DNA from 4 places in the Guptibacillus hwajinpoensis genome. Region 3 is predicted to be linked to each of the others. Evidence: riboswitches for the same ligand, from Rfam matches in the RefSeq annotation. Region 3 holds a riboswitch; each other region holds the start of a gene.

Region 1 (5,253 bases), 1.5 Mb from region 3:
AAATACAAAAGAAGATGAATAGGAATAAGCTGAAGAAACCATGCTCTGCATGGTTTCTTTTTTTATGCATAGGTTCATGGTGATTGTTCATATCTTAGTATGAAAAAGGATGTGGGGGGGATAAGATGAGAGTCAGAGTGAAAAGCGGAAACACTCTTTGGAAATACAGTCGTGTTTTTCAAGTGCCACTCAAGCTTATTTTAGATAGTAATAATCTCGAGAATCCAGATCAGCTTGTCATTGGTGATGTCATTTTAATTCCTGGATATGTTACAAAACGGTATACCATTAAAAAAGGGGACACGCTCTGGAAAATAGCGGGTTGGTATGGAGCTCCGCTTGATGGCGTGCTCCTTATCAATGATACCAACCCTTTTGCGCTCGTCCCTGGGGAAAAAGTTGATATCCCAATTCGAGTGACATGGTCGCTTATTAACCCGAATCAAAACTATGATTACAATGTAATGGTAACCGACATTCGTAAACTTTTAGCAGTTTATCCATTTATTAAACGAGCGGTGATTGGTGAATCAGTTATGGGAAAGCCACTACCGGAGCTAGTAATTGGTAAAGGGGAAAAAAAGGTGCACATGAATGGCTCTTTTCATGCAAATGAATGGCTTACCTCGACGCTCATAATGAAATTTATAGATGATTATGCACGAGAATTAACCAATACACAGATGTTAAGTGGGGTAGTTGTCCCGCCTCTGTATGAATCCACTTCATTGTCAGTCGTTCCGATGGTTAATCCTGATGGGGTGGATCTTGTTATAAACGGTTTACCTGAAGAAGAACCGTTTCGAACGATTGCCGACAACATAAACAACGGAAGCGATCAATTTAATCGGTGGAAAGCGAACATCAGAGGTGTAGATTTAAACAATCAGTATCCGGCTAAGTGGGAAGTAGAAGCAGAGCGTAAACCCAAAAAACCCTCTCCAAGAAATTATCCTGGAACAGAACCGCTAACTGAGCCGGAAGCCATTGCTATTGCTGATCTTACAAGAAGAAAAAATTTTAACCGCGCGCTAGCTTTTCACTCGCAGGGAGAAGTGATTTTTTGGGGTTACGAAGGACTTGAACCGCCTGAGTCAGAAATTCTTGTAAATGAATTTTCAAGGCTTAGCGGTTATAGAGGAATTCGGTACGTTGATAGTTTTGCAGGTTACAAAGATTGGTTTATTAAAGAATTTAGACAGCCAGGATTTACAGTGGAAATAGGTAAAGGAGAAAACCCACTTCCAATTTCGCAGTTCAGTAAAATTTATCAAGATACAATTGGGATCTTTCTCTCTTCTTTATACATGTAGTTTGCTTGTTTTTTTCCGTTCTTTTTGTAATAATAAACTTAACTTCATAATGTTTGTGACTAGGGGTGCCCGCATAATAGGGGGGCTGAGAAAAAGAAACTACTATTTCTTTTACCCTTTTGAACCTGATCTGGTTGATACCAGCGTAGGGAAGTCGGTAGCGGTGTTTATACTGCCCTCATTCCTAACGCGGAATGAGGGCATTTTTACGTGCAGAGAATCTTTTATTCTAAGATGTGTTTATTTTAGAAGGGGACGAGGGTCTCATATTCCAGTGTTGGTCATAAAACATTTTAGATAAATAGAGGAGGTTAATGATGAAGGATTTCCAATTATACGTGATTACAGGAGAAGAGTTTCATCCAGCACGCGATCTAAGTGAAGTAATGGAAGAAGCCATATGTGGTGGTGCAGAAATTATTCAGTTACGTGACAAAACTAGTTCTAAAAAGGTTGTTCTTGAGAAAGCGCAGAAGCTAAGAGAGTTAACGCGAGAATACAACATCCCCTTCATTGTGAATGACCATATTGACGTAGCACTTGCGGTTGACGCAGATGGTATTCATCTCGGGCAGGATGATTTGCCTTTAGAAGTCGCAAGAACAATTGTTGGACCAAATAAAATAATTGGTATTTCTACTCATCGAATTGAGGAAGCTCGTGAAGCGGAAAAGGGCGGGGCAGATTATATAGGCGCTGGCCCTATTTTCCCTACAAATAGCAAGAGTGATGTTGTAGATCCAGTAACAACAGCTTATATAAAAGAAGTAGCATCGGAAATTACGATTCCTTTTGTAGCTATTGGAGGAATTAAACTTCATAATGTCGCTGAGGTAGTGAAAGCAGGAGCAAACCGGATATGTGTGATCAGTGAAGTTGTTGGTAGTGAAGATGTAAAGGGAACATGTGAGATGTTCAACCAATCAATTGAGGAGGCGTCCAATCAATGACATTATTTATTAATGGTGAGCCTTATGAACTTAATGTGACAAATTTGCAGGAGGTTATTGCTCATTTTGAATTACAGGAGGGCCTCGTAGTAACTGAAGTGGAAGGTAACATTGTTGATCGATCACAGTGGCTTGAAACGAAAGTAAGTGATGGGATGAAAATTGAGTTAGTTCATTTCGTAGGAGGGGGATGAGTTTATGAACGATAAGTTAACCATTGCAGGAAAGCAGTTGTCATCGCGTCTTTTTCTCGGGACAGGCAGATATCCAAATCCATATGTTCAAAATCAAGCCATTGAGGTTTCAGGAGCCGATGTTCTCACCTTTGCGATTCGGAGAGTAAATTTACAAAACCCTGACGAAGATGCGATCCTTCAGCATATGGAAGGTAAAACATTTCATTATTTACCGAACACCTCAGGTGCTACAACTGCAGAGGAAGCCATACGGATTGCTCGCCTTGCACGCGCCTCAGGGCTAAGTGATTGGATCAAAATCGAGGTTAGTAGAGATGAAAAAATACTTCTGCCAGACCCTATTGAAACGCTGAAGGCGACTGAGGTTCTGGCCAGTGAAGGGTTTATCGTACTTCCTTACACATCGGACGATCCGGCTCTTTGTTACCGACTACAGGAAGCTGGTGCATCAGCTGTCATGCCTGGAGGTTCTCCAATTGGTACTGGTCTCGGAATATTGAATCCTTACAATATTGAAATCATTACAGAACAGCTTTCTGTACCTGTCATTGTGGATGCAGGGTTGGGGGAGGCTGCTGATGTTACAAAAGCAATGGAGCTTGGTGCAGATGGTGTGCTTCTAAATACAGCCATTGCAAAAGCCAGAAATCCCGTCAAAATGGCTGAAGCAGTTAAACTGGCTATTCATGCGGGGAGATTATCCTACTTAGCTGGTAGAATTCCAAAGAAAAAATATGCGACTGCTAGTAGCCCCATATAGTACGTGGAAGGAGGGAACTTCTTGGCGAAAATTTCGATTGTAGGTGGAGGGGTAATCGGCCTTTCCATTGCTTATGAGTGCGCTATAAGAGGGCACGACATAACCGTGATAGAAGCTTTTGAATGTGGGGGACAGGCTTCTGGAGCTGCTGCAGGAATGCTGGCCCCATACTCCGAAATTGAGGAAGATCCTGATGATTTTTTTAGACTCTGTCAAAAAAGTCTCCAATTGTATCCTGAATGGCAGAAGGCGATTAAACAGGTGTCTAAAATGGATTTTGAATATAACGAGAGTGGAAGCCTTTATTGTATTTATCATGAAGCTGACCGTTTGTCACTGGAAACAAAACAAAGCTGGCAAAAAGACTTCGGAGTTGAATCCTACATTCTTTCAGGTGATGAAGTCAGGGAAAAAGAGCCAGAACTTTCAAAAGAGATTGTAGCTGCATTATGGTGTCCGGAGGAGTCTCATATCTATGCCCCTGATTATGTAAAAGCGTTATTGCAAGCCTGCAGAAATCTTGGTGTCAGGGTAATCGAGCGTGCTGGTGAAGCAAATCTTGTTAATCGTACAGTTGTAACTGATCAACATCAGATTGAAGCGGATATAAACGTTATTTGTACTGGTGCTTGGTCCATGAAGTGGGAAGAAAAACTTGGTTTCTCACTTCCTGTTTATCCGATAAGGGGTCAAATTTGCGCTTATGATGGGCCGAAACTGAACCATATCATTTTCACCAGTCAGGGATATCTAGTTGGAAAAGGCAACGGATCACTTGTAGCTGGTGCTTCAGAAGATATTGCTGGGTTTGATACAAATGTAACGGCGCATGGGGTTGGACGCCTGGAAAAATGGAGTAAAAAAGTAATCCCTGGACTTATCGGAAAAGCACCGTTTCATAGATGGGCGGGTTTGCGACCAGCCACACAGGATGGTTTTCCTCTTATTGGAAGAATCGCAAAGAATCCAGAGGTTATTTTAGCTACAGGACATTATCGTAACGGAATTCTTCTTAGTCCGATTACAGCAAAAATTGTTGCAGATGAAATCGAAGGAGAACCGCAAATGGTCTCTATTGATCGATTTAGACCAAATCGTTTTTAGGGTTAATAGAGAGGAGAAGATACGAATGAAAAAAGTGCTTACGATCGCAGGATCTGATAGTGGCGGAGGTGCTGGAATCCAGGCCGATTTAAAAACGTTTCAGGAGAGAGACGTATATGGCATGAGTGCAATTACAGCATTAACTGCTCAAAATACGCTTGGAGTTCATGAGGTTTTCCCTCAGTCAGTGGAGGCAGTCCGCTCCCAACTTGATGCTGTCCTATCAGACATCAGAGCCGATGCAGTCAAAACAGGAATGCTTTTCTCAAGTGACATTATCGAAATTGTAGCTGGAAAAATAAGGGAATATCAGCTTTCAAACCTTGTGATAGATCCTGTCATGATTGCTAAAGGAGGCGCATCATTACTACAAAAGGATGCGGTTCTTGCTATGAAAGAAAAATTACTTCCGCTTGGTGCTGTGATAACACCAAATGTCCCTGAAGCCTCAGCAATGCTAAATAACATGAAGATTGCTTCGATTGAAGAAATGGAAATTGCTGCAAAAGAACTTGCTCAATGTGGGTCAAAAGCCGTGTTGATTAAAGGTGGCCATATGGAGGGGGCTAATTCTATCGACGTGCTGTATGTGAACGAGCAATTTTATCACTATCAATCTAAGCGAATCGAAACCAAACATACACATGGCACGGGATGCACGTTTTCAGCGTGTATTGCAGCAGAATTAGCAAAAGATAAAAGCATACCTGAAGCTGTTTCAAGAGCTAAAGCATTTATTACGTCTGCAATTACACATTCCTTACCAATAGGTAAAGGAATAGGTCCTACAAATCATGCCGCATATCGTTTAAACGAGTTTAATTCAGAAAACGAGTAACTCTGCTAAATGCAGGGTTATTTTTTTCTTTTCAAAAGGTGATTTAAAATCAAGTGAGTGTTATCTTCGAGATAGTGTATAGAATTGGGGT
Region 2 (5,253 bases), 420 kb from region 3:
GCTCAAACTTTGTTGTTAGCTGTTCGATGAGCTGTTTAGCTAACTTCTTTTCTTTGTCGCTTACTTCTAGCTCTTCTGGTAAATCGGGGACGTTATCGATGGCTCTAACTTCATCAGGGAAATACATGGTTTCAAGCATTAATCCTTTCTCATACACTCGAACCGCTGCCAGATGCTCTTTGGAGCGAATTGTAATCTTAGCAAGTCCGATCCTCCCGGATTCCTCCATAGCTTGTTTTAACAGCATGTAAGGTTTATTGCCGTTATCATTTGGCCCAATAAAATAAGAGCGGTTGAAATATACAGGATCGATGTCAGTCAGTTCAATGAAGTCTACAATTTCAACTGACTTATTTTTTTCGCGTGCAAGTGATTCGATTTCATCTTTTTCCATAATCACAAACTTACCCTCTTCATATTCATAACCCCGAACAATTTCATCTGATTCTAACGAGCGATCACAATTGGGACAGCGCTTTTCATACTTTATTGGCGTGTGGCACTCCTGGTGAAGGTACCGCATTTTAATATCCTTATCTTCTGTAGCCGCATAAAGTTTGATTGGAATATTAACAAGTCCAAAACTAATCGCTCCTTTCCACATCGTATGCATCATGATCATCCTCTCAAAGTTAACTTTCCATTAGTTTCTCACCATCGTTTAAAACCATAATAGAAAATAGTGGAAGAGGCATATTGAGCGACTCTGTATTATACATAAAAAAACCTCCTTGAGAAGGAGGTTTTAAGACGTCACATATTGCCCGCCGTTAATGTGAAGGGTTTGGCCAGTCATGTATGAGGATCCGTCTGAGCCAAGCAATACATAAGCTGCGGCCAGCTCTTCCGGTTGCCCTGGTCTTCCCATTGGGGTATTCGTACCAAAATTTTTCACTTTCTCAGCAGAGAATGTGGAAGGAATAAGCGGTGTCCAGATTGGACCAGGTGCCATGCTATTTACACGAATGCCTTTGCCTACCAGTGATTTCGCAAGGCTTCTTGTGAAAGCAGTTATGGCGCCTTTCGTACTGGAGTAATCAATGAGCTGCTCGTTTCCTTCGTATGCTGTTACAGAGGACGTATTGATGATCGCACTTCCTTTCTTGAGGTGTGGAAGTGCGGCTTTTGTTAAATGAAACATTGAGAAGACATTGGTGCGAAAGGTTTTCTCTAATTGTTCAGCCGTTATCTCCTCCAGTCCTTGTTTAGGATGCTGTTCTGCGGCGTTATTAATTAACACATCAAGTTGCCCATAGTGCTCGATTACCTGGTTAATCACACTTGAGCAAAAAGCTTCGTCACCAATATCTCCCGGTAGAAGAAGACATTCGCTGCCCTCATCTTCAATTTGCTTTTTGGTATTCTCAGCATCTTCATGCTCATCGAGGTAAACAATTGCAAGCTTTGCTCCTTCTTTCGCATATGCGATAGCGGCTGCTTCACCAATACCACTGTCGCCTCCAGTGATAAGTGCTACTTTGTTCGATAATTTCCCTGAACCTTTATAATCGTTATCCTCAGTCAGTGGAGAAGGGTTCATTTCCTTCTCTGAACCTGGTTGGTGATTTTGATGTTGGGCGGGTTGGCCGTTAGTTTGTCTGAATTCAGGACGCATAAGTAATCTCCTTTCGGTAATGTGTATATGAAAGGATTTACCAATTTTTCTTGTTTTCAAACCTGAAATCGTAAGACCATGTGAGGAAAAACGTAATACGTGATAAAATGAAACAAACTTACCAGTAGTCAGTGAGGCGAATGTCATGAGTAGTAACCACTTAAAACAAAATTTTGAAGAGCAGCTTGCCACGTTTCTCGAACGTTTTCAGCCTGAAATTGTAAATAGGTGGCTTGCTATTGCGAGACTTTCACCGGATGATCCCTATTATGAAGAAATAATCAAAAATGGAAAACGAACAGTAGAATTAATCACAAAGTATATTCGTAATCAGGATGAAAGCTGGATTAAAACACTAACAAAGAAAATTGCAAGTGAGCGAATTGAGGCCAATGTTAATATTGGAGAATTAGTAGCCAATATTAATTCAGGAAGATCAGTTGTCATCTCGGTTCTCAATCAATCAGAATTTAATCGAAACGAGCTTTCGAAAGCCCTTGAAATCATAAACAAATACTTTAATGCGTATTTGTATCATTCCGTGACAGAGTACACGAATCTTAAAGATAGCATCATTCAGGATAAAAATAAATTCATCCAGGAGATGCATAGTGATCGATTAACAATCCTTGGGCAGCTTGGAGCAAGTTTCGCTCATGAATTTCGAAATCCGTTAACCTCTATTAAAGGATTTTTAAAGCTGCTTGAGCATAATCAAGCGATGAATAAAGAAATGTGGCAACACTACTTTGCAATTATCAATGGAGAAATGGAAAATCTTGAAAAAAAGGTTAGTCAATTTCTATATTTATCAAAAATGCGAGGTATTGATGATAATCCGTTACCTGCAAATGTAAGCGACTTGCTAGCTTATACAACGGAAGTTCTTTACCCAAGGCTGTTGGAATCAATGATTGAGGTGAAAACAACCATTGAACAGGATTTAATGGTATATGGGGTAGAAGAGCAGTTAAAACAGGTTATCCTTAATATCATGATCAATTCTATTGAAGAATTGAATGAAAATCCTGTGAAAAACCGTCTGATTGAAATCAATGGCAGATGCGATGGTCAGCTAATAGTCATTGAAATTACTAATAATGGCAAGTTGATACCAACTCATCTTATAGATCGCATATTCGATCCCTTCATTAGTACAAAGAATCTTGGAACGGGACTTGGTTTATCGGTATGTAAGCAGATTATTGAAAAACATAAGGGTTTTATTAATGTTCGGTCAAATGAAACCAAAACGACTTTTGTTATCAAACTTCCGGTTATGGTTGACAATGAGTGGAAAGCATAGTAGTTTATAAACTATATTACATGAATTAAAAGCTTTTTAATATCCACTAGGGGAGTCATTTACGTGACTGAGACAGGATTGCCTGGACCCTTTGAACCTGATCTGGTTAGCGCCAGCGGAGGAAAGTGGAGACGGATGCAATCGCAGCCGCTCCATTTTTGGAGCGGCTTTTATATGTCTTTACATATAAAAGGTGATACCAAAAATGACGGAGATCGCATTCACTCTCCTTTCCCTCTTCATCAGGCGGATGAAAAGCGGAGAGGAGTTTTTTATATGTCATTTACGCAAGAGCTAAGAGAGGAAGCTGCCCCGATTTTTGAGGCTATTTTTGATCATCCTTTCGTACGAGGGATAGCTGCTGGGGAATTAGAAAAGGATCAGCTTGTTCACTATGTTAAGCAGGATTTTGAGTATTTAAACACGTTTATGAAAATCTATGGTATGGCTGTTTCAAAGTGTGAAACAAGAGAAGAAATGGCGCTATTTAATGAGCAAATTTCCTTTGTCCTCCATAGCGAAATTCACCCACATAACAACTTATGTCGCGCTGCTGAAGTAACTTATGAGGAGCTTCATGGGTTTCCACTTGCTCCGACCGCACATCATTACACAAGGCATATGCTTGAGGCAGCACATTCAGGAACTCTCGGTGAAATTGTTGCGGCTCTCTTACCATGCCCGTGGACGTATCTTGAAATAGGACAGCGTTTAATGGAAGAAGTCCAGCCTGATGAAACCCATCCTTTTTATGATTGGATTACTTTTTACGGAGAAAAATCGATGGAGCCTGTAACCGATCAGCTAAGAAAAATGCTTGATAAATGGGCTGAAACTGCACCAGAGAATGAATTAAAAAGGATTAAGGAGTATTTCATGATTAGCTGTCAGTTGGAATATGGGTTCTGGGAAATGGCTTATACTGTTGAGCAGTGGCCGGTTGAAATAGGAAGGGGAGTAAAAACATGAAACGCTTAAAATTGTCCGATATTTTGATAACAATCGTAATTGCGCTTGTCTTTGGCATTATTTATAAATTATGGGGCCCGGTTTACAACGTATTTAAACCATTTGGGCTTCATATCGGCGACCTCATTTACGGAATGTGGTTTATTGCCGGTACGGTAGCTATGCTTCTTCTTCGTAAGCCAGGTGTAGCTCTCCTGGCAGAGACTGCTGCTGCCTCTGGTGAATTTTTAGTTGGATCAGAGTACGGATTATCTGTTCTTTTATATGGCGTAGTTCAGGGGCTCGGAACGGAATTGATGTTTGCCCTATTTGGTTACAAGCGCTATACAGCATTTGTAGCAGCGCTTGGCGGTATTGCGGCAGCTGTAGGATCGCTCGTGATGGATGCGGCGTATGGCTACGTTATGGACCTTGCACTCTGGAATTTATTATTACTAATCGGTGCTCGTTTATTAGGAGGATTGCTGCTAGCTGGGATTCTAGCTTACTTCCTAGTTGAAGCATTGGAAAAGACTGGCGTTACAAGTCTGATTCGACCAGCAAGTGACGAGGACTATAAAGCGCTTGATCGTTGAGGAGTGATTGTATGAAAGCAGGCGTTACGAATTTGCGCGTAAAATATGCAGGTGTACCAACATTATTGTTTGAGGATTTATCTCTTAATATCTCTCAAGGCGAGAAAGTGCTATTTCTCGGACCTAGTGGATGCGGGAAATCGACGTTACTTCAAATACTGTCAGGATTAATCCCGAATGCCGTTCCAGTACCAATGAAGGCAGATGAAGCGATCATACCCGAATCCACTGGGGTCGTCTTCCAGGATCCCGATGCACAATTTTGTATGCCATACGTAGATGAAGAAATTGCGTTTGTGCTAGAGAATCGAGCAGTGCCTCAGTCTGAAATGAAGGGACTTATTCAGCACTATTTAAAGAAAGCGGGTCTTTCGTTTAACGATCCCCATATTGAAATTAGTACGCTCTCGCAAGGGATGAAGCAGCGCCTCGCAATTGCTTCTATGCTTGCACTCGAGCCTGAAATGATTTTCCTTGATGAACCAACAGCACTACTCGATCCAGAAGGAACGACAGAAGTCTGGACTACCATAAAAGAAATTAAAGCGAAACAAACCATGATTATTGTAGAGCATAAAATTGATGAGGTGATTGACTTTGTCGACCGGATTGTTTTGTTTGATGGGGAAGGGAAGATTCTTGCTGATTCAGACCCAAACACCATTTTTTCATTTTATAAACAGCAATTAAAGAATTATGGCATTTGGTATCCGGGTGTCTGGGAAGAGCATGTGAGTGAAAATGTTATCCCGCAAGTAAATACAGGGGGGATGGTTTTATCTATCCAT
Region 3 (5,253 bases):
AAACAGGGCATAGTATTTCACGCTTAACGAAGGATCTTGAGGAGATAGGAGAGGTAGCGCATCATGGACCAGAAGATGTATTTGTGGCCATTATGACTCTCTTAGGATCCTTTGGATTAATGCTGAGCATTAACTGGAAGCTTGCTCCTATCATTCATCGTCATTCCACTTCTGATTATTCTAGCCATCTACTTTAACAAGAAAATGACAACAACGTTTCGGAGAATGTTCCAGGATGTTGCGGAAATCAATTCAAGAGTAGAGGACAGTATCGGTGGGATCCGCGTTGTTCAGGCGTTTGCTAATGAAAAACATGAACAGGAGAAGTTCAGAGAGAATAATGAGAGCTACCGTCTAACAAAGCTGCAATCCTACAAAATCATGGCGCAAAATGTGATGGCCAATTATCTGTTAATGAGAATTGTTACCCTATTCACCTTACTATTCGGTACCTATTATGTGATTTCTGGCGAATTAACATACGGGGAGTTCGTCGCCTTTATACTCCTATCGAATATTCTAATCGGTCCGATCCAAAAAATTAACGCGGTTATTGAAAGTTATCCAAAGGGGATTGCTGGCTTTAAGCGTTACACAGAAATCATAGACACGGACCCTGATATCCAGGATGCTGAAGATGCGATTGAAATGGATTTATCGGGAGTCATCCACTACAAGGATGTCTCGTTCGGCTACGAGGGGCACCACCCTGTCCTTAACCATATTAGTTTAACGATACAGCCTGGAGAAACCATTGCCTTTGTGGGGCCATCCGGCGCAGGAAAGACCACCTTATGCAGTCTGCTTCCTCGTTTTTACGAAATTCAAGAGGGTGCGGTAACGATTAATGATATTGATATACGTGAATTAAAGTTATTATCCTTACGCAGTCAAAATTGGAATTGTTCAGCAGGATGTCTTTCTTTTCTCAGGAACATTTCGCGAAAACATTGCTTATGGGAATCTTCAGGCAGGAGATGAAGAAATCCTAGATGCTGCCCGCAAGGCAAGACTGGACGACTTTATTCATAATCATTGGTGAAAGAGGGGTCAAGCTTTCTGGCGGTCAAAAACAGAGACTCGCGATTGCTCGTATGTTCCTGAAGAATCCACCTATCCTTATTTTGGATGAAGCTACTTCAGCGCTTGATACTGAAACGGAGGTGGCAATTCAGAAGTCATTGGAAGAGTTAACAGAAGGGAGAACGACACTTGTGATTGCCCATCGGTTAGCAACGATAAAAAATGCTGATCGTATCCTTGTCGTAACACAAGACGGTATCGCCGAACAAGGAAACCACGAGGAGCTTATTGAGTCCAGTGGGATCTATAGCAGATTGCATAAAGCTCAATTTGGATAATCATAACAAAACGATTCCTGCGATAATGGGAATCGTCTTGTTATTTCCGAACAAATTCAAATTGATTGTTTTGAAAATCCCTCTTTGCTAAAATCAATTGAATACTAAATTAAATAGAAGTTTATGTAAGAAAGGTGTTTGAATTTATGCTACATAATCCAACGGGAAAAGAACGTCTGGGTCTGGCTTTGCTTCTAGGAATGCTAGGGGTATTAGGGCCACTTAATATTGATATGTATTTACCGAGTTTCCCCGAGATTGCAAGTGACTTAAGTGCTCGAGCTTCGCTTGTTCAGCTTAGTTTAACAACCTGTTTGATCGGACTTGCGATCGGACAAATCGTTGTAGGGCCTTACAGTGATGGGCAGGGCAGAAGAAAGCCATTAATGATTTTTATTTTCTTATTTGCAGTTTCTTCGATTCTCTGTGCCGTTGCACCGAACATCATTACGCTTGTCATCGCACGCTTTTTACAGGGGTTCACCGCTTCTGCAGGTGTTGTTCTTTCAAGAGCAGTCGTACGTGATGTGTTTAGCGGGAGAGAGTTAACGAAATTCTTCGCGCTTCTAATGGTGATTAATGCCACAGCCCCTATGATTGCACCGATGACTGGCGGAGCAATATTGTTGCTTCCATTCGCAACGTGGAATACGATATTTTACTTCTTAGGTTTTCTCGGACTGATTATTGTGATGGTCATTGCTTTAAAACTACCGGAGACACTTCCTCCTGAAAAGCGCATGCCGAGCACGATTGGCCATTCCATTCGGACGATGGGAAGTCTGTTAAAAGACCGGTCATTTATTGGATATGCCATAACGATTGGATTTGTACACGGGGGTAGTTTTGCGTATGTGTCTGGCACACCTTTTGTGTATCAGGGGATCTATGACGTGTCTCCGCAAGTTTTTAGTATTCTATTTGGAATTAATGGTCTAGCAATTATTTCGGGGAGTTACATGATCGGACGCTTTAGCGCTATCCTGCATGAAAGAAGTTTACTCATGATTGCGGTCATTACGGCAGTGACGGCTACGTCGTTTCTTCTCTTAATGACAATCATAGAAGGACCGCTTGCAACGCTAGTTATTCCGATTTTTATCTACATGACTGCGATGGGAATGGTTCTTACAAGTACATTTACCCTTGCGATGGAAAAACAGGGGCACCGAGCAGGAAGTGCTAGTGCGGTGTTAGGAATGCTGCCGTTATTATTCGGCTCAATGGTTTCGCCACTTGTTGGACTTGATGAAACGACAGCTGTTCCAATGGGTGTCACCTTATTTACGACCTCTTCCATCGGCGCGATCGCATTCTTTACGTTAACGAGTAAAAATAAAGTAGTAGCTAAGTGATTGGTGGCATTATAGGTTGGCTAGCTGGCGCTATAACCGGTCGTGATGTTCCGGGAGGTATTATCGGAAATATTATTGCTGGGTTTGTTGGTGCATGGTTAGGAACACTTGTCTTTGGAAACTTTGGACCAAAGATTGGTGGATTTGCGATTATCCCAGCTATTATCGGCTCAATCATCTTAGTTATAATTGTGAGCTTTATTATGGGGAAAACTCGTAAAAAAAGGAATGATTAATAAATATTTATAAAATTAAAAGGGGTTATTTAGTGAAAAACTGCGTGATAAATTATTGTATGTTGGAAAAATGATTGAGTCATCTTCAGTTAGGTATTGGGTTTTTTCCAATAATCATATATAATGTAGTCAAATTAAATAGAAATAGCTAGGGGAGCCCAATGAGCTGGGCTGAGAAGGAAACGCATTGAAGTTTCTTGACTCTTTGGACCTGATCTGGATCATACCAGCGTAGGGAAGTTAGAGCAACCATCATGTAACACTACTTCTGTATACATATTAGCCGGGTCCAACCATTTATTATGGTCCCGGCTTTTTTATGTGCTTCGATACACTTTTCTAGTTGGTGTGATTTAGTTCTCGTCCTTTAATACCAAAATAGGAGGGAATTATTATGTCAACATCTTCATTAAACAGAGCAAACATTTCCATCATGTCTAGTTTTGCAGGTAGTCAAAAAGTATATATATCAGGTTTAAGACCTGACATAAAAGTACCCAAACGTAAAATTGAGTTAAGTCCAACAACGGGGACATTTGGAGAAGAGGAGAATCTTCCCGTTCTGGTGTATGACACTAGTGGGCCGTATACAGATCCCAATTATTCCGTTGATATTACTAATGGCCTTCCAGTCCTTCGCAAATCGTGGATTCAAGAACGCGGCGATGTTGAAGAATATGAAAGACGCAAAATTAAGCCTGAAGATAATGGTTATAAAGTTGAAAGTGATCCTCGTGCAAACACCAAAGTGTTCCCTGGATTAAAGCGTAAACCATTGCGTGCTAAAAAAGGAAGAAATGTTTCACAACTTCATTATGCTAAACAGGGAATGATCACCCCTGAAATGGAATTTATCGCATTAAGGGAAAATATGGAACCGGAGTTTGTACGTGATGAAGTTGCAAAAGGTCGTGCGATTATCCCTTCCAATATTAATCACCCTGAAACCGAACCTATGATTATAGGTCGTAATTTCCACGTCAAAATTAATGCGAATATTGGGAACTCAGCTGTATCATCCTCTATTGAACAGGAAGTAGAAAAAATGACTTGGGCTACACGTTGGGGTGCAGATAATATAATGGATTTATCAACTGGAAAAGACATTCATACAACCCGAGAATGGATCATCCGAAACTCGCCCGTCCCGGTGGGTACGGTCCCAATTTATCAAGCATTAGAAAAAGTCAATGGTATTGCCGAGAACCTTACGTGGGAGGTTTACCGAGATACCTTGGTAGAACAAGCAGAGCAGGGTGTGGATTACTTCACAATCCATGCAGGTGTTCTTTTGCGATATGTGCCGCTAACTGCAAAACGTTTAACTGGTATTGTTTCTCGAGGTGGCTCAATTATGGCACAATGGTGCTTGTATCACCACCAGGAAAGCTTTTTGTATACTCATTTTGAAGATATTTGTGAAATTATGAAAACCTATGATATTTCCTTCTCCCTGGGGGATGGGTTACGTCCTGGTTCTATTGCTGATGCAAATGATGAAGCTCAATTTGCTGAATTAGAGACTCTTGGAGAACTAACAAAAATAGCATGGAAGCACGATGTTCAAGTTATGGTTGAAGGACCTGGTCATGTGCCGATGCATCTTATTAAAGAAAACATGGATAAACAATTAGAAGTGTGCGAAGAAGCTCCCTTTTATACACTTGGACCGCTTACAACTGATATAGCTCCTGGTTATGATCACATTACATCTGCAATTGGTGCAGCTATGATTGGTTGGTATGGTACTGCAATGCTTTGTTATGTAACGCCAAAAGAACATTTAGGCTTACCCAATAAGGATGATGTGCGTGAAGGGGTTATAACTTATAAGATTGCGGCTCATGCCGCTGATCTAGCAAAAGGACATCCTGGGGCCCAAGAGCGGGATGACGCCTTGTCAAAAGCACGTTTTGAATTTCGTTGGAGAGATCAGTTTAACTTATCTTTGGATCCAGAACGATCTATTGAGTACCATGATGAAACATTACCTGCTGAAGGAGCGAAAACAGCACACTTTTGTTCTATGTGTGGACCAAAATTCTGTAGTATGAAAATTTCTCAGGATATTCGTAACTATGCAAAAGATAATGAACTTTTTACGAAAGAAGATATTGAAAAAGGGATGCAGAAGAAAGCTAAAGAGTTCAAGAAATCTGGTGGGGATATCTATCAATAACTATCCGAGGAGGGAGTAGGTATGAAGGTTCAAAAAATTGAAGAAGAAATTAAGCAAACGAAAAATCACCTTGCTTTTTTGGAGAATTGTTTAAAAGGGATTCAAAATAATTGTGATCACCA
Region 4 (5,253 bases), 1.1 Mb from region 3:
GCTTCATAAGCAAGCGTTGGAAATATTGAAAAATGATTTTGATGCTGCCTATTATATCGGGAGTACGGGAAAAGATAACACTCCTATGTTAAAGACTTTTAGAAATAGTGGGTGCACTATCGTTGAAAGCAATAAGGTATATAAGAGAAAAGTATAAATCATATACAAGAAACCATGAAGTTGAACCATCTGTTGTTTGAATTCCTCAGTAAACGTACGCCGTGATCGTTTGGTCATAATAGACGCTCCTCATATAAAGGTTTTAGTAAAGTCTATATGACCTTAATTTATTTGTCTAACTGAGTGTAGCCGATTCAATAAGACTAATATTCAACAAACGGGAGGTTCCTTGAATAATACTTTTGCGTATGTTCACGTAAATACATTATCCTTTTCATTACGATTATAGAGTATTTAAAAGAGGTGTGACTTATGATATTAGTGAGTTCCTGTTTAGCTGGGTTAGAGGTAAGGTATGACGGTCACCATAGTTTAAATACAAATGTTAGAACATTAGTAGAGGAGAATAATGCCGTAACTATCTGTCCTGAATTGCTTGGGGGATTTTCAACTCCAAGAGAACCTGCTGAAATAGTAGGCGGGGACGGTGAAGACGTCTTAAATGGTAAGGCGAGAGTCATTGAAAGATCTGGTAAAGATGTAACCCAACTATACATAAAAGGAGCTTACACCACCTTGGATAAAGCAATAGAAATAGGTGCAACTATTGTTGTTCTTAAAGAGAATAGTCCATCCTGTGGTAGTTCTATGATCTATAATGGGGAATTCATCGGTAAAAGGGTTTTGGGTAATGGTGTTACTTCAGCTTTATTAAAAAGAAATGGATTAAGAGTCATTTCAGAAAAGCAGTTTGCTGAAGGCTCATACTAACTTTTAATTAAACGATTAATATATTAGTACCTATCTTCATGATCTTCATGAAAAGGGAGCAATTCAAGAATAACCTTTGCCTGGAGGAACTACTTTGAGTTTATTTAAATCTATGACTAATAGACAAATGATAAATTGGAAAAAGGGAGCAATAGTTGGCTTTTATACCTATTTGATATTGTTATTTGTGAACTACACTCATAATCTAATTTTTACAGATGATTTCTTTTCATCGGCTATAATCTTTTGGTCGGGTTTAATAGTTGCCTTGGGTTATGAGATTGTCTTAAATCTTAATGATAAAAGAAAAATAAGAAAGATTTTAGAATGAGCGTGAATGACGTATAGAATAAAAGCGATTGATGTTGCGTCTTCCATTATAGGGCCATTTTCTGGAATAAAGAGAAGGGGTTATTAGGAAGTGAAAGAAACTCTAAGTTATTCGATTAATGGGTCTAGTAATGAAAAAAGAAGTAGATGTAAACGCTAGAATGAAGTTAACAGTTTTCCCTAGGCTGAATTTTACACTTTTGCTTCATCAATCTAAAACTCTAGTAAACTAATAATAATTGTTATTTTATTGGGGGGGTAGGATTTTGGAGGAGAAATTTATGTTGTATGTACAGATTCATCAATTGTATGAGCGAAAGTTTAGAAAGTCACAAATCGCAAAAGAACTTAAAGTGTCACGACCTACGATCTATAAATACTTACAAATGACATTTGAGGAGGCTAAAAAACTTTTAGAAGGCCCTCATCGAAACCCTAGAAAGTTAGCCCCTTATCGAGACTGGATTATTGCCTGGCTGGAAGAGTATCCGCACCTTAGTGCAGCACAAATCAGAGATTGGCTCCTGGAGCGTTATCCTAACTTGGTGATTGGGGAAAGTACTGTCAGACATATGTGAAAGAAATGCTTGAGATCTATCAGATTAAGAAAAAAGTAATGGTTAGGCAATATGAAACCATTCCTGAACAGCCAATGGGGAAGCAGATTCAATAGATTAGTTATGAAAGAAGATATAACATGTTAATTTTAGAATAACAAAGTTATAGAAATACTTTAACTAGCCATATTTCCTTGACATAAATTTCTTAACACTATAACATTAAATATAACTTAAATATATGCACTAGGGGTGTTATTTAACTGAGATGAGTATTAGCTCAAACCCTTTGAACCTGAACTAGCTGAAACTAGCGTAGGAAAGTGTAAACTCTAATACATACTTAAAGAGCGATTGTACCTTATTCTTAATATGTAGTTATTTGTTTTTACGCAACTTTCCTATGGGAAGGTTGCGTATTTTTTATTTTATCTATCATTTTATTATTTAAGTTTCATCAAAATTAAAAATATAGGAGTTGTTATGATGACTAGAACAGTATTAGTAACAGGTAGTAGTAGAGGTTTAGGAGCAACTATTGTAAAGACATTGGCACAACAAGGATTTCAAGTGGTTATCAATTACTATAAAAGCAAAGATGCTGCTGAGAAGCTCGTTTCTGAGATTGGTGAAGAGAATGCTATTGCAATTCAGGCTAATGTAACAAATCGTAAAGAAGTAGATAAATTGATAAAAAAAGCAACGGAATATTTTGGTCAAATAGATGTTGTAGTCAACAATGCATTAGTAGACTTCAAATTTGATCCAAACAAACAGAAAACCTTCACAGAACTCACTTGGGATGATTATCAAAAACAACTAGATGGTACTTTAAAAGCAGCATTTAATGTAGTTCAAAGCGTCATACCTCAATTTATTGAACGACAAAATGGAAGTATTATAAGTATAGGTACTAATTTATATCAAAATCCTGTTGTACCCTACCACGAATATACAACAGCTAAAGCTGGATTAATAGGTTTTACACGTAATATCGCTTCTGAATTAGGACTATATGGTATAAAAGCGAATGTAGTTTCAGGTGGATTATTAAAAACGACTGACGCCAGTGCTGTTACAACACCAGAAGTATTCGATTTAATTGCTCAATCAACGCCATTGAAGAAGGTGACCACACCTCAAGATGTAGCCAATATGGTCGCTTATTTATCTTCGGAAAATGCGAACGGTATTACAGGTCAAAATTTCACAGTAGATGGCGGTTTGACAATGAACTAATAGCTTAAATTACCATAGATAATCCTTCAAAAAAAGGAGTATACAAGACAATTAATAATGATGTATTTTGAGGTGTAAACAAATGACAAAAACTAAAGAAAAACAACTACACTTAGGTGTTTTGCTGTATGGTTGTGGACACCATCAAGCTGCTTGGTTAATGCCTGACTCAAGCGTTGAACGTATTGGAGACATTTCTTATTACCAATCTTTAGCACAGTTAGCAGAAAAAGGTTACTTTGACGCAGTATTCTTTGCTGATAATCAATCATTTCAAGGTAAAGATTCTAGTGATATGCCAGCATTTTGGTTTGATCCATTAGTCAATTTAACTGCTATTTCTCAAGTGACGAATCATGTGGGATTAGTTTCAACAATTTCAAGTACTTTTTCTAATCCTTTCACAGCTTCACGACAACTATTAAGTTTAGACCATATTACAAAAGGACGTGTTGGTTGGAATCTCGTTACGTCAATGACTGATTTAGAGGCGTTAAATCATAGTATGGAAGAACTACCTTCTCTTGACAAACGCTATGAGAAGGCAGATGAATTCGCTGCTTTAATGAATAAGTTATTTCTTTCATGGGACAGTAATGAGTTTCTACATCATCGAGAAGAAAGAACATTGATAAATCCTTCAAACATTCAGCCTTTTAATCACGATGGTACCTATTTTAAAGTGTATGGCCCATCCACTACGCCAAAAAGTCCGCAAGGAAAACCAGTATCAATGCAAGCAGGGGCATCTAAACAAGGCATTGCATTAGCCGCAAAATATGCCGATGCAGTCTATTCAGTGTCGTGGAACTTAAAGCAAGCAAAAAAATTTCGTAAAAAATTAGATGAACAAGTTAAACAAAGCGAAGACAGCAATAGACATATTAAAGTATTTCCAGGCTTAGTAACCTATGTAGGTCATACTCATGAAGAAGCTTTAGCCAAAAAAGCAGCATTAGATGAGCAATTACCTCTTGAAACAGCTTTAAAACAGTTGAGTTTCTTTATTCAACAAGACTGTTCTAATTGGAAAATTGATAAAGAAGTACCTCAATTACCCCCAGTAGAAGAATTTACTGGTCCAGTTGGACGTTACGAAACGATACTAGAAATTATTAATGATACACAACCTACAGTAAGAGAATTATTAGGATATCTTAATGCAGGCGGTGGACATCACACGCTGATAGGTACACCCGACGAAATTGTGGATCAGATGGAAGTCTGGTTTGAAGCTGGTGTGGCTGACGGATTTAATCTTATGCCTCCTACATTACCCGATAGTTTAGAAGACTTTGTTGAACTAATTGTTCCTGAAATGCAAAAAAGAGGTATTTTCAGAAAGAAATATGAAGGTCATACCTTCCGTGAACATTTAGGATTAACATAATAAATTATTATAAAATGACTGTACTAGTTGAAGAGGCAAGATGTTGGTATTAGTATAAAAACTTGAGAATCTTCTCGTAAGAGTAATTATAATTGGACTTACTGATTCAGACAATATTTATGTAATAGGGTATAATAATAAAAAAGGTGAAGAAATAACAAATAAAAAAGATGGAAAATACATTGATGATTAGTTCTGCAATCGGGCGCAATTCTTGAAGAGGAATTGTGCCTTTTTCAGTAATAGGGCCAAATTCTTGAACAACTATTTTAAAGTTAATTGGATAATTATGTGAAAATATTGTTGATATTGTGAAGAATGTAATCAACAATAGTAGGGGGCTATGGTTATTCACATAGAACACATTTTTGGCCAATAAAAAAGAGAAGGGATTTCTCCTCCTCACTTTAGCGACCTGCTTCTCTACGTTCTCTCAGTTCGATTTCTTTTTGAGCTTCATATATGTCGCCCACAAAAGCACTGAACGTACGCTTACCGAGTCTGAATGTAAAATTAGCACTTGTGTTACTCTGTTTAGAATCTCCTCCATTCACATCAATTTCAGGCATATTAACCTTAGGAGTGTACACCGCATTACTGGCTGGAGTCGCAACTTCCAAAGGGGGTACTACCAACATTTTGACGTAAAACCCACTCTATGACATTTTTTTGGAATTAAAAAGACTTTCCTGCGCTAAGAAGAAAAATCGTCTTTTTGTTTCTTGTTAAACTAAAGAATAATTAGTTTAATAAGGATTAAAACTACCCTTTGTTCTAATCAATTTAAGCAACATTTAAAGATGACGTATATTCAAGCCTAAGCTCTCCAACAACCTAAAATACTGG

The links. A riboswitch is a leader RNA that binds a small molecule or an ion and turns the genes downstream of it on or off. The one in region 3 is predicted to bind thiamine pyrophosphate.
Region 1: linked by a shared signal. The riboswitch ahead of thiE (thiamine phosphate synthase) and the one ahead of thiC (phosphomethylpyrimidine synthase ThiC) in region 3 are both predicted to bind thiamine pyrophosphate.
Region 2: linked by a shared signal. The riboswitch ahead of tenA (thiaminase II) and the one ahead of thiC (phosphomethylpyrimidine synthase ThiC) in region 3 are both predicted to bind thiamine pyrophosphate.
Region 4: linked by a shared signal. The riboswitch ahead of ABFG93_RS00420 (3-oxoacyl-ACP reductase) and the one ahead of thiC (phosphomethylpyrimidine synthase ThiC) in region 3 are both predicted to bind thiamine pyrophosphate.

What each region holds. Positions count from the first base shown of each region.
Region 1 covers NZ_CP156674.1:3,724,138-3,729,390, forward strand. The annotation lists gene ABFG93_RS19195 (LTA synthase family protein) at 1-22, shown strand, start outside; gene ABFG93_RS19200 (M14 family metallopeptidase) at 126-1,313, shown strand; TPP riboswitch at 1,365-1,482, shown strand; gene thiE (thiamine phosphate synthase) at 1,631-2,263, shown strand; gene thiS (sulfur carrier protein ThiS) at 2,260-2,457, shown strand; gene ABFG93_RS19215 (thiazole synthase) at 2,462-3,220, shown strand; gene thiO (glycine oxidase ThiO) at 3,242-4,324, shown strand; gene thiD (bifunctional hydroxymethylpyrimidine kinase/phosphomethylpyrimidine kinase) at 4,350-5,162, shown strand.
Region 2 covers NZ_CP156674.1:755,083-760,335, reverse strand. The annotation lists gene ABFG93_RS03905 (Ku protein) at 1-616, opposite strand, end outside; gene ABFG93_RS03900 (SDR family oxidoreductase) at 746-1,615, opposite strand; gene ABFG93_RS03895 (histidine kinase N-terminal domain-containing protein) at 1,761-2,921, shown strand; TPP riboswitch at 2,960-3,062, shown strand; gene tenA (thiaminase II) at 3,198-3,890, shown strand; gene ABFG93_RS03885 (ECF transporter S component) at 3,887-4,465, shown strand; gene ABFG93_RS03880 (ABC transporter ATP-binding protein) at 4,477-5,253, shown strand, end outside.
Region 3 covers NZ_CP156674.1:1,173,570-1,178,822, reverse strand. The annotation lists partial or broken gene ABFG93_RS05925 (ABC transporter ATP-binding protein) at 1-1,361, shown strand, start outside; gene ABFG93_RS05920 (Bcr/CflA family efflux MFS transporter) at 1,508-2,716, shown strand; gene ABFG93_RS05915 (GlsB/YeaQ/YmgE family stress response membrane protein) at 2,713-2,952, shown strand; TPP riboswitch at 3,093-3,207, shown strand; gene thiC (phosphomethylpyrimidine synthase ThiC) at 3,347-5,131, shown strand; gene ABFG93_RS05905 (serine protease) at 5,153-5,253, shown strand, end outside.
Region 4 covers NZ_CP156674.1:82,756-88,008, reverse strand. The annotation lists gene ABFG93_RS00435 (GNAT family N-acetyltransferase) at 1-157, shown strand, start outside; gene ABFG93_RS00430 (DUF523 domain-containing protein) at 433-891, shown strand; partial or broken gene ABFG93_RS00425 (helix-turn-helix domain-containing protein) at 1,503-1,891, shown strand; TPP riboswitch at 2,017-2,117, shown strand; gene ABFG93_RS00420 (3-oxoacyl-ACP reductase) at 2,265-3,017, shown strand; gene ABFG93_RS00415 (LLM class flavin-dependent oxidoreductase) at 3,100-4,407, shown strand; gene ABFG93_RS00410 (hypothetical protein) at 4,815-5,027, opposite strand; partial or broken gene aroA (3-phosphoshikimate 1-carboxyvinyltransferase) at 5,202-5,253, opposite strand, start outside.